Regions from separate parts of the Pseudoalteromonas sp. PS1M3 genome, predicted to be linked through region 4. Evidence: predicted binding sites of a transcription regulator. Region 4 holds the regulator's gene; each other region holds the start of a gene.

Region 1 (4,219 bases), 800 kb from region 4:
TGATAACTAAAAACTGAAAGCTTCTCTTGCTTTAAAAACAAAAAAGCCGCTGTATTTTGCAATACAGCGGCTTTTGAAATCATTTTTCTAAATTAATAGGCTATTACTTAGGAGCACGACCCGCACGTTTACGCTCATTTTCAGTTAAATGACGCTTACGAATACGAATGTTCTCAGGTGTAACTTCTACTAACTCATCATCAGCAATAAACTCAAGCGCTTGCTCAAGTGAATAGTTCAGATGTGGTGTCAATGTTTGTGCTTCATCTGTACCAGATGCACGAACGTTAGTAAGTTGCTTACCTTTAAGCGCGTTAACTGTTAGGTCGTTATCACGGCTATGAATACCAATAACCATACCTTCATAAACTTCAACACCGTGACCGATGAATAAACGGCCGCGCTCTTGTAAGTTAAATAATGCGTTAGTAAGTGCTTTACCTGTTGCGTTTGCAATCATTACGCCGTTCTTACGAACACCTAGCTCGCCACCTTTGTGCGGACCGTAGTGATCGAACGTATGGTAAAGTAAACCAGAACCCGAAGTAAGTGTCATGAACTCAGTTTGGAAACCGATTAAGCCACGGCTTGGGATCATAAAGTCCATACGCATACGGCCTTTACCATCTGGTGCCATGTCAGTAAGTTCACCCTTACGAAGACCAATTTGCTCCATGATAGAACCTTGGTGCTCTTCTTCACAGTCAATCGTTAGTGTTTCATACGGTTCTTCTAACACGCCATCAACAGTTCGCAGGATTACTTCTGGACGAGATACAGCAAGCTCATAACCTTCACGACGCATGTTCTCGATTAAGATACCTAGGTGTAATTCACCACGACCTGATACGCGGAAGCTATCTGGGTTGTCAGTATCTGCAACACGAAGTGCTACGTTGTGTACTAATTCTTTGTCTAAACGCTCACGAATATTACGTGATGTTACAAACTTACCTTCTTTACCACAGAACGGTGAGTTGTTTACAGAGAACGTCATTGTAACTGTTGGCTCATCAACACTTAGTGGTGGTAATGCTTCAACGTTGTTAGGACAACAAAGCGTATCAGAAATCTTAAGCTCACCTAAACCTGTTACAGTAACGATGTTACCAGCATAAGCTTTATCAGTGTCGATACGCTCAAGGCCTAAGTAGCTTTGTACTGAACCAATTTTACCGTTACGAGTCGTGCCGTCAGCGCCAATAACTGTAACTTGTTGGTTAGTCGCAACAGAACCACGTTTAATACGACCAATACCGATTACACCTTTATACGAGTTGTAATCAAGCTGAGAGATTTGCATTTGGAAGTCACCTTCAGGATCTGCATCCGGTGGTGATACTTCGTCAACGATCATCTTGAACATAGGTTCCATGTTGTCTGATGGCTCGTCTAAATCTAATGTTGCCCAGCCGTTGATAGCTGATGCGTAGATTACTTTAAAGTCTAACTGTTCATCAGTTGCACCAAGGTTATCGAATAAATCAAAGATTTGATCCATAACCCAATCTGGGCGTGCACCTGGCTTATCAATTTTATTGATAACGACGATTGGCTTTAAGCCTTGCGCGAATGCCTTTTGCGTTACGAAACGCGTTTGTGGCATTGGACCTTCTTGAGCATCAACAAGTAATAATACTGAGTCAGCCATCGAAAGTACGCGTTCAACTTCACCACCGAAATCGGCGTGTCCCGGGGTATCTACGATATTGATATGGTAATCATTCCAAGAGATAGCTGTGTTTTTAGCTAAAATGGTAATACCACGTTCTTTCTCAATGTCGTTTGAGTCCATCACGCGCTCTTCGTTACCGCCGCGTGTTTCTAATGTACCTGATTGCTCAAGTAGTTTGTCAACCAGAGTTGTTTTACCGTGGTCAACGTGCGCGATAATCGCTATATTTCTTAACTGTTCGATGCTCATATATTTACTCAGAGAAATTAAATTCTCAATGATCCTGCAAGATCTACGCACTCATCTGCGTTTTCACGAGATGTCCAAGCATAGGATTTAAAAGGGCGCATATTATCCCTCATTAATGACATGGATGAAAGTTTATCCAATACAAATTTCAAAACTTTCTCAATACTTTTACTAAGTATCTGTTTTATATATGACAATTATATGAAATAAATTGTCATTATTTTTTCAAAAATGCAGTTTACACTATTTATACGATATTTTTGGCACTCTTTTGCATTTAGGTTATGCTGATTTCGAGCGATTAAATTAACAACAAATTATAGTGCACATAACCTGCACCAAAGTGGACTTTAACCGCACCATAGTGGTGCTATTTTATGCCCCACATTGTAGCAACTAAGTTTTTTTAACCTATAAACATAGAGTTATAAAAATGGCACAAAATCAGCTTAATAAATCCCAAAGCAATTATGCAGCAATAATAAAACCCAATAGTTGGAGGACACATGTCACAATCGGTTTTAGATTTTATTAAAGAAAATGACGTTAAGTTCATTGATTTACGCTTTACTGATACAAAGGGTAAAGAGCAACATGTATCTATTCCTCATCACCAAGTTGATGAAGATTTTTTCGAAGACGGTAAAATGTTCGACGGTTCTTCAATTGCTGGTTGGAAAGGCATAAACGAATCAGATATGGTTTTAATGCCTGTTGCTGAATCAGTAAAACTTGACCCTTTCACTGAAGAAACAACATTAATCGTACGTTGTGACGTTGTAGAGCCTTCTACACTTCAAGGCTACGAGCGTGACCCGCGTTCTGTTGCAAAACGTGCTGAAGATTACATGCGCTCTACAGGTATTGCTGATACCGTATTATTTGGCCCAGAGCCAGAGTTCTTCCTTTTTGACGATGTTAAATACAAATCAGACATGTCTGGTTCAATGTACAAAGTTGACGCTGTAGAAGCGGCATGGAACTCAGATAAAGATTATGAAGGCGGTAACACTGGTCACCGTCCAGGTGTTAAAGGCGGTTACTTCCCTTGTTCACCTGTAGATTCTTCACAAGATTGGCGTTCAGCTACGTGTTTAGTACTTGAAGAGCTAGGTCAAGTAGTAGAAGCACATCACCACGAAGTAGCAACAGCAGGCCAAAACGAAATTGCTACGCGTTTTAACAGCATGGTTTTAAAAGCAGATGAAATCCAAGAAATGAAATATGTTATTCATAACATGGCTCATTTGTACGGAAAAACAGCTACATTCATGCCTAAGCCAATTGTTGGTGATAACGGTTCTGGTATGCACTGTCACCAATCTTTAGCAAAAGACGGTGTTAACCTTTTTGCTGGTGATAAGTACGGTGGTCTTTCTGAAGAAGCGCTTTACTACATTGGCGGTATTATCAAGCATGCTAAAGCTATTAACGCATTTGCTAACGCATCAACTAACTCGTACAAACGTTTAGTACCAGGCTTTGAAGCGCCAGTAATGCTTGCATACTCTGCACGTAACCGTTCTGCTTCAATCCGTATTCCAGTGGTACCATCTGCGAAAGGTCGTCGTATCGAAGTACGCTTCCCAGATCCAACAGCTAACCCATACCTTGCTTTCTCAGCAATGCTTATGGCTGGTCTTGACGGTATCAAAAACAAGATCCACCCTGGCGATGCAATGGATAAAGATTTATACGACTTACCAGCAGAAGAAGCAGCAGAAATTCCACAAGTTGCATCTTCACTTGGTGAAGCACTAGATGCATTAAGTGCTGACCGCGAGTTCTTAACTCAAGGTGGTGTTTTCACTGACGACCTAATCGATGCTTACATTGCACTTAAAGGCCAAGAAGTTGAAAAACTTAACATGACAACTCACCCAGTTGAGTTCGAAATGTACTACAGCTGTTAATGTGACACTGTAAAAGAATGTGTGTTCTCAAGCCCGCTTAGCGGGCTTTTTTAATGGTAAATTAAATCAAACTCCACTAAAGTTAAGCAATCATAAAAATTGCAGGGTAGCAGTGTGAATAGTAAGATTTTATTGCTAATGATTACTTTAGGATTAAGTAATTATGGTTATGCGGGTGAAAAAAGAATTTACGCTTGGAAAGATCAAAACGGCGTTTTAGTGTTTTCAGATACACCGCGTAAAGGTGCTACAGAGGTAAAACTCTCTAGCCAGAGCTTAACTATGCCCGCTAAAGAGATAGCGACTCTCAGCAGCCAATCCCATACTAAAAAAACAGGGTTTGGTATTGCCATTACGTCACCTGAGCACAATCAAACCATTC
Region 2 (4,219 bases), 970 kb from region 4:
CGGATGAGTTTCGTGCAGTGATAATTGCAGGCAACGTGCAATACAGCTCAAAAAGTAACTCACAAAACTTAAGTGCAGGTAGCTTTGTAGAATCTGGGGGTAAATTCATTCACTCGCTTGAGAACACAAGCGATATAACAGCAACTATTTACATTCGCAGCAATGGCTTATACCACGTAAATTAGCGTGTTATAGCTACGTAAAAACTAAAAAGCGCACTAATAAGTGCGCTCATTTAACTGCTTGTGATTAAAAGCTGTAACGTGCAGTTAAGCTAATATAATCTAAATCATCTATTGTGGTGTAGCTAGTACCTACAGAGAAATTTGTATTCACATAGTAACGAGCACCTAAAGTGATAGCTGTTTCACTGTCATCTGCAATATCAATGTAACTTAAGCGGCCATCAATTTCGATGCTATCAGTTAGCATTGATCTAACACCAACAGATAATCCATAGCCATTTTCATCATCCGACAAATCAGTACCGCTGAACGATACTTCAGTTTCAATGTTTTCGTACGTTACTAAACCATAAAAGTCAGTGCTTTCACTAATTGCAGTACGGTAGCCCACGCCTGCGCTCAACCAATTTAGATCTACATCCAAACCATCTTCTGAGTCGCCTACAGTCTTATATTGACCAGACACAAAAAAGTTATCGCCTAGTAATTTACTACCATCAAGCGTCCAACCGTTTAAATCATCGCCATCAAAATCTGCATTTAAATAACCGCCAGACACATAATTAAAGTTAGGTGTTTCTGCAAATGCAGCAGGGGTGACAAAAACTGAGCTTAATAATAAGAGTGCGACTTTATTCATTTTCATGGTACTTCCTTTTAGATACATTTTAACAACATATTGTTGTACCCAATAAAATACACAGCTATATATTTGATTGCAATTAGAAATTTTATAGATTAATTAAAAATCAAGATATCAACCAATAAAGAATAATAATGTAGGGCTTTGGATTTTAAGTGTGTAAAAATTTAATAAGATCTACTTGGAAAGCTTTGAAAAGTGGTGGCCCCTCCCAGACTCGAACTGGGGACCTAACGATTATGAGTCGTGTGCTCTAACCAACTGAGCTAAGGGGCCAACTTTATATAACTGCAAGGCAGTTAATTTTTGAAGCGTTCAGCCACAGAGCGACTAAAGCGGGTTGCAGTATAAAAACTTTTTTAGGGCTTGTCACTACCAAAAACCTTTATTTTAACAATCAATAAGCTAACTGCTTAAATTGTAATCTTTTAAAGAGTGTGAATGGGTAAATTTGGGGAGTTTTAGGAAAATAAAGTAAAAATGATTAAAAATAATATTTATTAATAGAATGCGCTGAGCGATATTTACTTACAACTGGCGTAAACATAACTCAGCTGCGCATTATTTTTTAGCAATAATATAAATTGCATGTATTAACCCAGGGAAGTAACCCAATAGCGTTAATAAAATATTAATCCAAAAATGCATACCTAAGCCCACTTGTAAAAAAACACCCAGTGGTGGTAGCAAAACAGACAGTATTATTCGAATGATATCCATTATTTAGCTCCTTCAAACAGTTAAAAACAAAAAGCCCAGCAATGCTGGGCTTTGAGTATAACGTTATTCAGCTACGATAGATAAGTTATCTACCACATCACGTACGTCTTCTGCATTTTTAGCAATTTCGATTGCTAATTGCTTTTCCGCTGATGATTCAACTGAGCCGTTTAATGTAACAACACCATTATCGGTATCTACATCAATATCGGTTCCACCTACTTCAGAATCAAATAGGAAACGTGTTGTAATAACGGTGGTGATTTTAGCGTCCGTTAGGTCGTTATCATCATCCATCATTTTAGAATCTGTATGTTTAGCGCTCATGTTTTTAACAACGGTTAGGCTGTTTTCAACGTCCATGACGCCATCTAGACTAAGTACAAGCTCTTCTGCTAGCTCTTTCTCTACTTCGCTATCAACTTTACCTGTAAGTACTACCTTGCCATTTGTTACATCAGTGTTTATGTCAAAGTTGTTTAGGTCTGTGTTCATAAGAAGCACAGTTTCTGCCTTGCCATCAATCCAAGCATCTTTACTTTCGTTTTCCCAGCTGTTTGCTTGTGCACCCATTGCTGTTGTACCAAGAACTAACGCGGCGATAATAGATTTGTTAAATGTTTTCATAATCTTTCTCCTTTTGATTAAAGACACTTTAACTAATGCGAACATCAAGCCAACTTTATTTACCATTAAAAATCATAGGCTTAACAAAAAATAGACTCTTGCAGGTTTAACGCATTTCCCCTATTTACAGGCAAGTGAGTAAAACTTTCTCAAAGTGTGAAAATTACTAGATTATTGCTATTTTGGTTAATGTGTCGTTAATATAACAACTAAACAAAAAGCCTTTAAAAATTAAACTATTGATAATAAACAAAATTAATTTTGGTATACGGTTTGCTAGCTAGTTAACTAATTGCAAATACAATTAAGGAATGCCCCATGTCTGTAAAAGTTGAAGACCGCCCAATAGAGCAAGTACGCGAACAAGTGATTGATCAGTTAATTTATAACTATAGCCATGGCGTTATATCGGTTGAGGCATTTGAAAGACGATTAGACAAAGCAATGGATGCAAAAGACAATTCTGTGCTGCTTACGTTAGTAGATGACTTAACACTTAATACCGACAAGCAATACAAAGCTGAAAAGCAATCGCAGTTTACGCCTAATTACAGTGCTCAACAAAATAGCGATGACGACATCACACTGCGCAGTATTTTGGGTTCAAACGAGCGAAGCGGACAATGGGTGGTTCCTAAAAATATTTACCTAAATAATTATATGGGCTCTGTGGTGCTTGATTTCACCGACGCTATCTTTACGCATCAAAACGTGACAATTCATGTTAATTGTATTTTTGGTAGCGACGAAATTTACGTACCCGAGCATGTTAATGTTGTGTCCAAAATGTTTTGTATTTTAAGCACGCTAGAAAACAAATCAGTAACGTTAAATAAGCGTCAAGGTCCTACCATTCATATTGAAGGCAAAGCGATACTAGGGTCGGTTGAAGTAAAGATAAAACGTACCATAAAAGAAAAGTTCATGAGCTTTGCAAACGATTTAAGGTCACAGCTTGGAGTCAGCAGTAAATAAGTGCAACTGTATTTGCTTTAATATGGCTGCTTTTTAGCAGCCATATTATAATTACAGGCTTATAGATCATTATTACGTTCTGTAGGTATATCCGACAAGTACTCTACAAACTCAACTTCAAAGCCCGAAGGGTCTCTGAAGTAGATATTTTTTCTAAATGGGTTTTCATTGCCTTGCTTATGAACTGAAAAACCCGCTTTATTTAAACGAGACACCGTATTATCTAAATTAGCCGTCACGTAAGCAAAGTGAGCAAACCCAACTTGATGCCCTGAAAGCGATCTATTTTCACCCTCACCATGATCGCTCATTGCTATGTATTGCGTGTCGTCACCAAAGTGGACCCAACGCCTTGGTTTTCCATACCATTCACCCCGCCCTTCACTTCGTATTACCCAGTGGGGAAAAATGGCTTGGTAAAAGCGAATCATGGTATCAATGTTTTTAACAACTAAATTTACGTGTTCTAAATACATACTGTTTCCTTGTGAGTTAATTTAGACACACAATAAAACCTCAAGTTAACTTTAGGTAAAGCGCTTTTTTTAAATTTTTAGTGGGTAATTAAAAATACACTTTTGTTTTAATTAAATGTGCAACACTTTCAAGGCTGTACAAAAAACACTCACAAGTATTTAGGGTTTATTGTTTACTTTATGTCAAAAGTCGCTAAAATACGCCGGCTGAAAATACAAACGTTCTTTTACAACCCAAAGGTAACTCCATGCATCCAATGTTAAACATTGCGGTTCGCGCTGCGCGCAACGCAGGCAAAATTTTACTTCGCGCTGGCGAAGATTTATCAAAAGTTGAAGTGCAACAAAAAGGCGCTAACGACTTAGTAACTAATATTGATAAAGAAGCCGAAGCCGTAATCCGTGACACTATTTTACAGTCTTACCCTACTCACTCTGTTGTGGGCGAAGAACTAGGTGAACACAAAGGCAAGGATGATGATTACCAATGGATTGTAGATCCTATCGATGGAACAACAAACTTCATCAAAGGTATTCCACATTACGCAATCTCTATTGCACTTAAAGTTAAAGGTCGTTTAGACCAAGCCGTT
Region 3 (4,219 bases), 320 kb from region 4:
TTTTAAATGAGTTTAGATATCAGTCAACGCCATACCCAACAACACTTGATTTACTAAGTTATTTAAAACAAGACGCAACCCAAGCTGAGCAAAACTTTATTGACGATCAGTTTAAATATATCACTTTGTATGAGCTGGAAATGAAAGAGGTTTCGATTTCAGACGAAGCCGACAGTGAGGGCTTTTACAGTGTTACGTTAAACGTTGAAGCTGTTAAGCAACGTGCTGATGGTCAAGGTGAAGAAACAGAGCAGCCACTCGATGAGTTAATTGATATTGTGTTGTTTAGTGACGATCCTGAAAATCTACTCGCTGAAGATTTTGTGATTTACTCACAAAAACATCAAATAGTAACGGGTACTAATATTATTGAGTTAAAGGTAAAAGAAAAACCTTTATTTGCAGGAGTCGATCCGTACGTAAAACTGGTTGATAAAGATAACGTAAATAACTTAGCTAAGTTTTAATAGCTGACAGCACATTTACTCAAAGGCCGCAATTTTGCGGCCTTTTTTTGTGTAAAAAACTGTTTGAAATCTGTAAGGCTGGCTACATTTTTCGCACAGCTTTTTACTCATTATTTTACTGGTTTACTGTAAGGTTTATTTACTGAAAGTGAGTACCAAGTAAGGACAAACATGAAATCATTAATAATGGGGTTTGTAGTATTAGGCTTAAGCGCCTGTTCTGCGGTTACCATACAGCCACACGCTATCGCAAAAATTACAAGTAAAGCGACCTACGAAGATAGCCGTCCATTTTATTTATGGGGATTAGTAGGAGAGGAACGTGTGGATGTAAAACAGATTTGTACAGATACACAAGCGGCTCAAATGCAGTCGCAACAAACATTTAGCGATGGTGCGTTGGGTTTAATTACGCTAGGCATTTATTCACCACATACCATAAAGGTATGGTGTGAAGAGCAAAATACGCAGGAGGCGTTATGAATCTTAAATTAATTTTAGGCAGTATTACTTTTGCTATGTTAACTGGTTGCACAAATATTTACTTTGATAATGGTGTACCTGAAAAAGTTAATAACCAGTCGCACAATAGTTCTCAGTGGCATCATAATTTTGCTTTAGCTTTGTATGAAGGATCTGATGCGGTTGACTTAAGTGAGCATTGCCCACAAGGGCAATGGCAAACGGTGCACACGTATAAGTCATTTAGTAATGGAGTAGCGGAGGTTGTAGTTAATCAGATAGGCCCGGCTTGGTACCCTAAAACAGTTGAAGTGAGCTGCACTAAGGTACCTTTTAAAGCTGAGTAATAATTTAAATATAACCCAATACAAAGAAAAGATGCTAGGTGCTAAAAAAGGGCCAAATGGCCCTTCAGTTGCAGCAAGTAACACATGTTTGTTTATAGGCTGAAGTCTACAGCGTAAGCAACGTAAACTTTTACATCTGACTCGTCCATATCAGTGTCTGATACGCCAAATGTGAATCCATCTTTTGATACAGACACACCGTAATCAATGATGTCTTCGTCACCAATAAAATCGCCAGAATAATGACCTATGTGTAAAGCCATTTCTGTACCATTGCTGCCTACGGCAAAGCCGTAATCAGCTGTCAAATAAAGTGAATCACCAAAGTCTGTACCGTCGCTACTTGCAGCAGATGTAGCAAGCACTGATGCACCAAAGGTAAAGCCTTCGACACTGATGCTACCGTAAATTTCTGAGAAATCAGCATCTGCACTTGATGCCGCGTCTGGGTAAGCATAATAAATGTAACCTACATCGTAGCTAACACCTTCGCTAATATCGCCACCAAAGCCTGCGTAAAAATCTAGCTCGTAGGTCATTTCGTCAGCCCAAGATGCATTAGATACCCATGTACCAGCATAAAATCCAGATTCGTCAGCGTAATCAATACCACCAGAAATAGCAGCGTCGCCGCCAGTTTGTTCTTGTCCACGCCATAAGTAATTTGAGGTAGCTGCTACATTCGCAGATACTTCAGCATTTACTGCTGTTGATGTAAGTGACGTTGCAGCCATTAATGCCACGGCGCTAAAAGCGATTGTTTTTTTTAGTTTTAACATGTTCCATTTCCCGTTATATGATTTTTTGCATAGGAAGGCTTTTTATTATGAAGTACCGTAGCCTTTTGATTTATGCGTTTTTATTGTTTAACTGAGAATAGAATTGCACTGTGTGTGCCAGCTTGGTTTATTTTGTTTTAAAATTAAATTTTATATTTTATTAACAATGACTTGCGTTTGGGGTGGGTGCTTTAGATTATGCGGAAAAAATATTTTATCGCACATCGCTGGTGCATAAAATAATCAAGCTGCACCATGAAAGTACAGCTTGTTTAGAATTATTTAGCCAAATATGGTGCGCATTAGACTAATTGTTTCGTTTACACTGCGGCCTTTTTGAACTTCGCTGATTATTGAGTCGCGTTTGCTACGAATATGCTCAGGAATATCATCGGCAGCCAAAGCGCGGTCAACTAAAATTTCAGCAGACTCTTTACCTCTGCGTTGTGTTTTACCCGTTTTAGTGGTGCTACGCTTTGGTTTATTAAGTAATTTAATATAGTTAGAGCTATCTGGTGTTTTGTTATCCGCGTAGTAAAAAAAGCACGGAATAAGCGCTTTAATTGACACTAGTTGCTCTTCTAGTTCATTTGAAGCATTTGCCATTTTGTACCATGACATAGCTTGAATGCCTTTTACAATATCTTGCCAGTAACGCTCAAAATCACTATTTTTGAGTTTAGTAACCGCAAGCGCTGAGCATAACGCGTCTAAACGGCTATTTGTAATTGGCGTAAAAATATCAGGGCGACGCATTGCAAGTAGTCTTGTTGCCGGAGCAAGTGTTGGCTTTTCACTGCTATCAGTAAATATTTTGCTATAAGCAGCTACAAACTGTTGGTACTCGTAATGGGTAATATCACCTTCAAGAGGAATATTAGCCAGTGCTTCATCAAACGCACCCGGTAAATCACCAATGAGTTGGTGGAAAACTTTAGCGCTCTTAGTTGATGCAAACCACTCAGCATCAAAATCGTAAGTGCTTGGATCTAGTGAAGCCATATGCTTGCCAGTAAAAGCAAGAAGGTCTTCAGGGATCATGTCTTTTAATGATTGCTCACGAATACTTTTTACGTAACTTGCTAAACGAAGTTGTTCATCAAGTGCAATAACGTCTTTATGTTGCTCTATAAATACACTTACCACAGGCCAAGGGGCTACACGAAGCGTTTTAACTTGTAAAAAGCTAATAGCTGAAATAAGTTGATCATGCAGCTTTTTCAGAACAGGTAGCTGTTGCGGCTCAAGTAAATCGTAGTTAATACGGTCTCTGCTTGCGTTTAATAGCTCGTAACACCAAGGTAAAAAATCATCAGGATGGTTTTCTACTTTCACGGCCATAAGGTTAAGGCTTAATTCTGAAGATTGTTTCAGAATGTTCTGATAGATTTGATTTTCTTGCTCGCCTAGTGTCATTTTTGACGGTGAAATTAGCAGTTTTTTCATGCCTTGTAGATACTCCGGATTTATATATATGTATTAGCATTGTTTATTTTAGCTCAAATACACTAATAACAACAGCGCTGTCCTGCGCGCTGCATTATTATGGTGTTTAAAATCGGGGTTAATCTAACCAGCTCGGTTATTAATCAGTCTCTTCTAATATGAAGAGGCTTTCAACTGATGCGTGAAAATGAGCTGCGATTTTAAGGGCTATAATGACCGATGGCGTAAATCGATTTGTTTCTACAGTGCTTATTGTTTTACGCGATACGCTTATAGCATCGGCAAGTTCTTGCTGCGAAAGCCCTGCCTCTTTACGAAATTTTGCTATGTTATTTTGCACTTTGACTCCTAATCACGGCTCTGCCAAAGAATTGATACGCCATATATTAAACACATTACAGCAAGATAAAACGAGGCCATCATGGTGTGAGACACTTCTAAAGCCAAATCATCTGAGAATAAGTAAACGCCACCCATGCTAAAAAGTAAGCCAAGGACTACATGTTTATAGGCAATGGTGTCGATGGTGTTTAAGTACTCATCTTTGTAGGTAAGGTGGTATTTCATTTTCCATGTAAACCCGCCTCTGATCACAAACATACAGAATGAACCTAAAAAAGCAGCAGTGCCAAAAAACAACAGTGGGGCTGATGTTTGAGTAAGCAGTGGGTAAACACTGATGATTAATAAAGTGACTCCCATGAATAATGAGAACCAA
Region 4 (4,219 bases):
GGTAAAAAACGCGCATCAAATACGTAATCTGCTTCTTTAGGAATGCCATGTTTAAAACCAAAAGATTCAAATGTAACAATTAGCTGCTTGTCTTTTTTACCTAATATTTTTTCGCGAATTGATTCAGCAAGTTGATGAACGCTTAGCTCACTGGTATCGATCATGTAATCGGCGCGCGTAATTAGCACATCGAGAAGTTCTTTTTCTTTTTTTATGGCTAAATCAAGCGGAAGTGAATCTATTGATAAAGGGTGTAAGCGTCTGGTTTCAGAAAAGCGTTTAATAAGGGTTTGATCTTCACTGTCTAAGTAGAACAGCGTTGGTTTTGTAAAACCCGGTAAGTATTCGATGATGTGATTAAATTCATCTTGCTCTTTTGGTAAATTTCGCACATCTATACTAACGGCAATTTTATCGTAGTTATCAGAAACGCTTCTTACCAAAGAAGGTAATAAATTTACTGGAATGTTATCTACGCAATAATAACCTAGATCTTCAACAACGCGTAAAGCAACCGACTTACCAGAACCAGAACGGCCACTTATGATAATCAACTCCATTAATCACCCTTTAAATTTGTTACGATTGGTCAACAATAATTTGATACAACTCAGCATCCGATTTAGCACAGCGAAGCTGCTTACAAAATTCTTTATTTTTTAGTTTATCAGCTATCGTTGCTAGCGTCTTTAAATGCTGTTGGTTATCGCCTTCAGGTACGATGAGTGCAACAAAAATATCAACAGGGCGGTTGTCTATAGCATCAAAATTAATCGGTGTTTCACTTACTAACACCAATGCTAAAGGTTCTTGTGCGCCGCTCATTCGGCCATGTGGAATAGCAATACCTCTTCCTATCCCTGTGCTGCCTAGCTTTTCGCGGGTTAATAAAGCGCCCAAAATATCCTGTTGAGATAAATACGGTAATTTATCGTGAGCCAGCTCGCTAATAAACTCTAAAATTCTTTTTTTACTATTAAAAAGGACCGCAGCTTTACTGCAGTCCTGGCATATAAGTGAACTTAATTTCATCATATTAGTGTCGAGCAAGCTTCTCTTTGTGTTTAATTACTTGACGGTCAAGCTTGTCAATCAATGAATCAATAGCTGCATACATATCTTGATGTTCAGTGGATGCGAATAATTCAGCACCACTTACATGAATAGTTGCTTCTGCTTTTTGATTTAATTTTTCTATATCAAGAATGACATGAACATTATTAATATGATCAGAGTGCCTTTCTAGCTTCGCAAATTTGGTATTTATATAGTCTCTTAATGAATCAGTTAGTTCTACATGACGACCAGTTAAATTTAGTTGCATAAGCATTACCCTCTTTGTTTAGCGTCTTAGATCAGGCTCTTTCGCTGATTTGACGGTGGAATAGCAAGAGATTCGCGATATTTTGCGATTGTACGTCTCGCTACTTTAATTCCTTGCTCAGCCAATATATCCGCAATTTTGCTATCACTCAATGGTTTTGCTGAGTTTTCTGCTGCGATTAATTTTTTAATAAGTGCACGTATTGCCGTAGATGAACATTCTCCACCATTTTCGGTACTTACGTGGCTTGAGAAAAAGTATTTAAGCTCAAATATTCCACGCGGTGTGTGCATATACTTTTGCGTAGTTACGCGCGAAATTGTTGATTCGTGCATTTCTACCATTTCGGCAACATCATTTAAAACCATCGGTTTCATGGCTTCTGGCCCGTGTTCAAAAAAGCCCTGTTGTTGTTTAACAATACAGTTAGTTACTTTTAAAAGTGTATCATTTCTACTTTCTAAGCTTTTTATAAACCATTTAGCTTCTTGTAAATGTGAGCGAATAAATTGACTGTCGCCGCTTGATTTAACTGTACGCGACATCGCTGCATATTGGCTGTTTACACGAATTTTTGGCATGCTGTCTGGGTTTAACTCTACAATCCAGCGGCCTTTAATTTTTTTAACTGACACATCAGGTATTACATACTCAGACTCTTCTCGTACTATTGTGTCTGCAGGCTTAGGGTTGAGCGTATGAATAAGTGTCATTACTTCTTTAAGCTCATCTTCTTTGAGCTTCGTTTTTTTCATTAATGTACGGTAGTCACGAGCAGCTAACAAATCAATGTGCTCGGTTAAAATCATTTTTGTTTCATCAATAAAAGGCGTGCCTTTATCAAATTGATTTAACTGAATACACAAGCACTCTTGTAAGCTACGTGCCGCAATACCCACTGGGTCAAATAGCTGAATGCGCTTTAAAACCGCTTCTATTTCGTCAAGTTCAACCTCAACGTCATCGTCGTTATCTTGATTAAAGCTCTCTAAAATCTCTTCGCAACTGAGTGTCAGTATGCCTGAATCATCCACTGCTTCTACAATAGCAATAGCAATGGCTTCATCTGTAGGGCTAAATGGCGTTAATTGTAATTGCCACATTAAGTATTCGTGAAGCGTTTCAGTTGATGCGCCCTGATATATAGACTCATCTTCAGGCATTGGTCCTGAAGAAGATGCAGGGGCTGCACTCATGTACTCATCCCAGCTAACGTCCATTGCCATGTCGTCACTTACGGTATCTTTAGCAAGCGCTTCACCACTGTCTTGTTCATACTCGCTAGGGGCTTCATCTGCAGATACGGTTACTGTAACTTCATCGTTATCCGCTTTTTGCTCATTTTTGCCCGCAAGATCATCGGCATAGTCTTGCTCCTCAACCTCAAGTAATGGGTTGCTGTCGAGCGCTTCTTGTATTTCTTGCTGAAGATCCAATGTGCTTAATTGCAGCAAGCGAATAGCTTGTTGCAACTGAGGTGTCATTGTAAGTTGCTGGCCCATGCGCAGCTGTAGTGATTGCCTCATGTATCTCTAACAATCCTTTTAAGTTGTTATAATTAATACTAGCAGATGCTTATAAATAAGGCGTAAATGTTACAGCCTAAATTGCTCGCCTAAATATACATCGCGTACAGTTTTATCATTTAATACGTGTTCAGGGGTACCAGAAGCAATCAGTTCCCCATGAGAAACAATGTAGGCTTTTTCGCAAACATCAAGGGTTTCTCTTACATTGTGGTCTGTTATTAATACGCCAATCCCACGGTTTTTCAGGTGTTCAATAATTTTTTTAATATCTAATACTGAGATAGGGTCAACACCGGCAAATGGTTCGTCTAACAAAATAAACTTTGGATCTGCGGCTAAAGCACGTGCAATCTCCACTCGGCGACGTTCTCCGCCCGATAATGCCATGCCTTTGCTGTCGCGAATGTGTTGAATGCTAAATTCATCTAATAGATTATTCAATGTATCTTCTCTGGCTTGTTTAGTGAGCTCCTTTCGAGTTTCTAAAATAGCCATTAAGTTTTGATACACTGTTAATTTTCTAAATATAGACGACTCTTGTGGTAAGTAGCCAATGCCTAATCTAGCACGACTGTGCATAGGTAAAAGCGTAATATCGTTATCATCGATAGATATTTTGCCTTTGTCGCTAGGGACTAAGCCTACAATCATGTAAAAGGTTGTTGTTTTACCTGCGCCGTTTGGCCCAAGCAAGCCTACAATACTGCCAGCTTTAACTTCTAAGCCCACATTTTTTACAACTTCACGGCCTTTGTAGCTTTTGGCTAGTAGCTCTGCTTTTAATGTGCTCATGGTTGGCCTTTGTCATTTTTTTTAGGCTCCACAGGCACTAAGATAGTGTGTACACGGTCAGTTGAGCTTTCATCTTTTTCGGCGCTAATAAGCTGCTGTTCTATATCGTAGGTAATGCTTTTAGCATTCATTTTTTGCCCAGCTTGAGATATCTCTGCATCTCCAATTAATGTTAAAAAACGCGTTGAAACATCGTACCTAACTTCATTAGCGCTGGCGCTCATTATTGTGCCGTCGGCTTGTTTTTCTTCAAAATATGCAGGCGTACCTGTGGCAATTAACAATTGCTTGTTGTCGCCTAGCTCATCGCGCTTGTGAACCTCAAGGCGGTCTGCGGTAATTTTTCTGTCGCCATGAATAATTTCAACATTTTTTTCGAAGATACCTACGTTTTCTTTTAGTTGACCCTCTTGTTTATCCGCACTAATCGAAATTTGATTTGCAGAAATTGGCGCTGTTGGTTCAGCGGCATTAGTACCTAATGCAAGTAAAAATGTTGGAATAATAAAGAGTGTTGATAGTTTATTGGTCATAATAAATAGTTCGCGTATGGTTAATTAATTTTATCACTTCG

The links. The regulator sigma-54, encoded in region 4, starts transcription at its own class of promoters, with help from an activator protein. The targets are predictions, from matches to a motif close to GTTGGCACGNNNNTNGNNT.
Region 1: a site for sigma-54 is predicted at 2,357-2,375, ahead of glnA (glutamate--ammonia ligase). Genes of this name have one in related genera too.
Region 2: a site for sigma-54 is predicted at 2,211-2,229, ahead of PS1M3_RS14860 (BON domain-containing protein). Genes of this name have one in related genera too.
Region 3: a site for sigma-54 is predicted at 2,159-2,177, ahead of PS1M3_RS01065 (TorF family putative porin). Genes of this name have one in related genera too.

The regions. Positions count from the first base shown of each region.
Region 1 is NZ_AP022624.1:3,353,178-3,357,396, forward strand. It holds gene typA (translational GTPase TypA) at 104-1,924, opposite strand; gene glnA (glutamate--ammonia ligase) at 2,431-3,837, shown strand; gene PS1M3_RS15635 (DUF4124 domain-containing protein) at 3,952-4,219, shown strand, end outside.
Region 2 is NZ_AP022624.1:3,176,559-3,180,777, forward strand. It holds gene PS1M3_RS14840 (DUF4437 domain-containing protein) at 1-185, shown strand, start outside; gene PS1M3_RS14845 (porin family protein) at 250-831, opposite strand; tRNA gene PS1M3_RS14850 (tRNA-Ile) at 1,028-1,104, opposite strand; gene PS1M3_RS14855 (YqaE/Pmp3 family membrane protein) at 1,390-1,548, opposite strand; gene PS1M3_RS14860 (BON domain-containing protein) at 1,612-2,175, opposite strand; gene PS1M3_RS14865 (LiaF domain-containing protein) at 2,494-3,150, shown strand; gene PS1M3_RS14870 (VOC family protein) at 3,210-3,626, opposite strand; gene suhB (inositol-1-monophosphatase) at 3,875-4,219, shown strand, end outside.
Region 3 is NZ_AP022624.1:225,189-229,407, forward strand. It holds gene PS1M3_RS01050 (M1 family aminopeptidase) at 1-467, shown strand, start outside; gene PS1M3_RS01055 (Bor family protein) at 639-950, shown strand; gene PS1M3_RS01060 (Bor/Iss family lipoprotein) at 947-1,276, shown strand; gene PS1M3_RS01065 (TorF family putative porin) at 1,369-2,055, opposite strand; gene PS1M3_RS01070 (hypothetical protein) at 2,338-3,501, opposite strand; gene PS1M3_RS01075 (helix-turn-helix transcriptional regulator) at 3,641-3,841, opposite strand; gene PS1M3_RS01080 (hypothetical protein) at 3,850-4,219, opposite strand, start outside.
Region 4 is NZ_AP022624.1:541,584-545,802, forward strand. It holds gene rapZ (RNase adapter RapZ) at 1-560, opposite strand, end outside; gene ptsN (PTS IIA-like nitrogen regulatory protein PtsN) at 580-1,032, opposite strand; gene hpf (ribosome hibernation promoting factor) at 1,037-1,324, opposite strand; gene PS1M3_RS02530 (RNA polymerase factor sigma-54) at 1,351-2,850, opposite strand; gene lptB (LPS export ABC transporter ATP-binding protein) at 2,920-3,645, opposite strand; gene lptA (lipopolysaccharide transport periplasmic protein LptA) at 3,642-4,178, opposite strand; gene lptC (LPS export ABC transporter periplasmic protein LptC) at 4,168-4,219, opposite strand, start outside.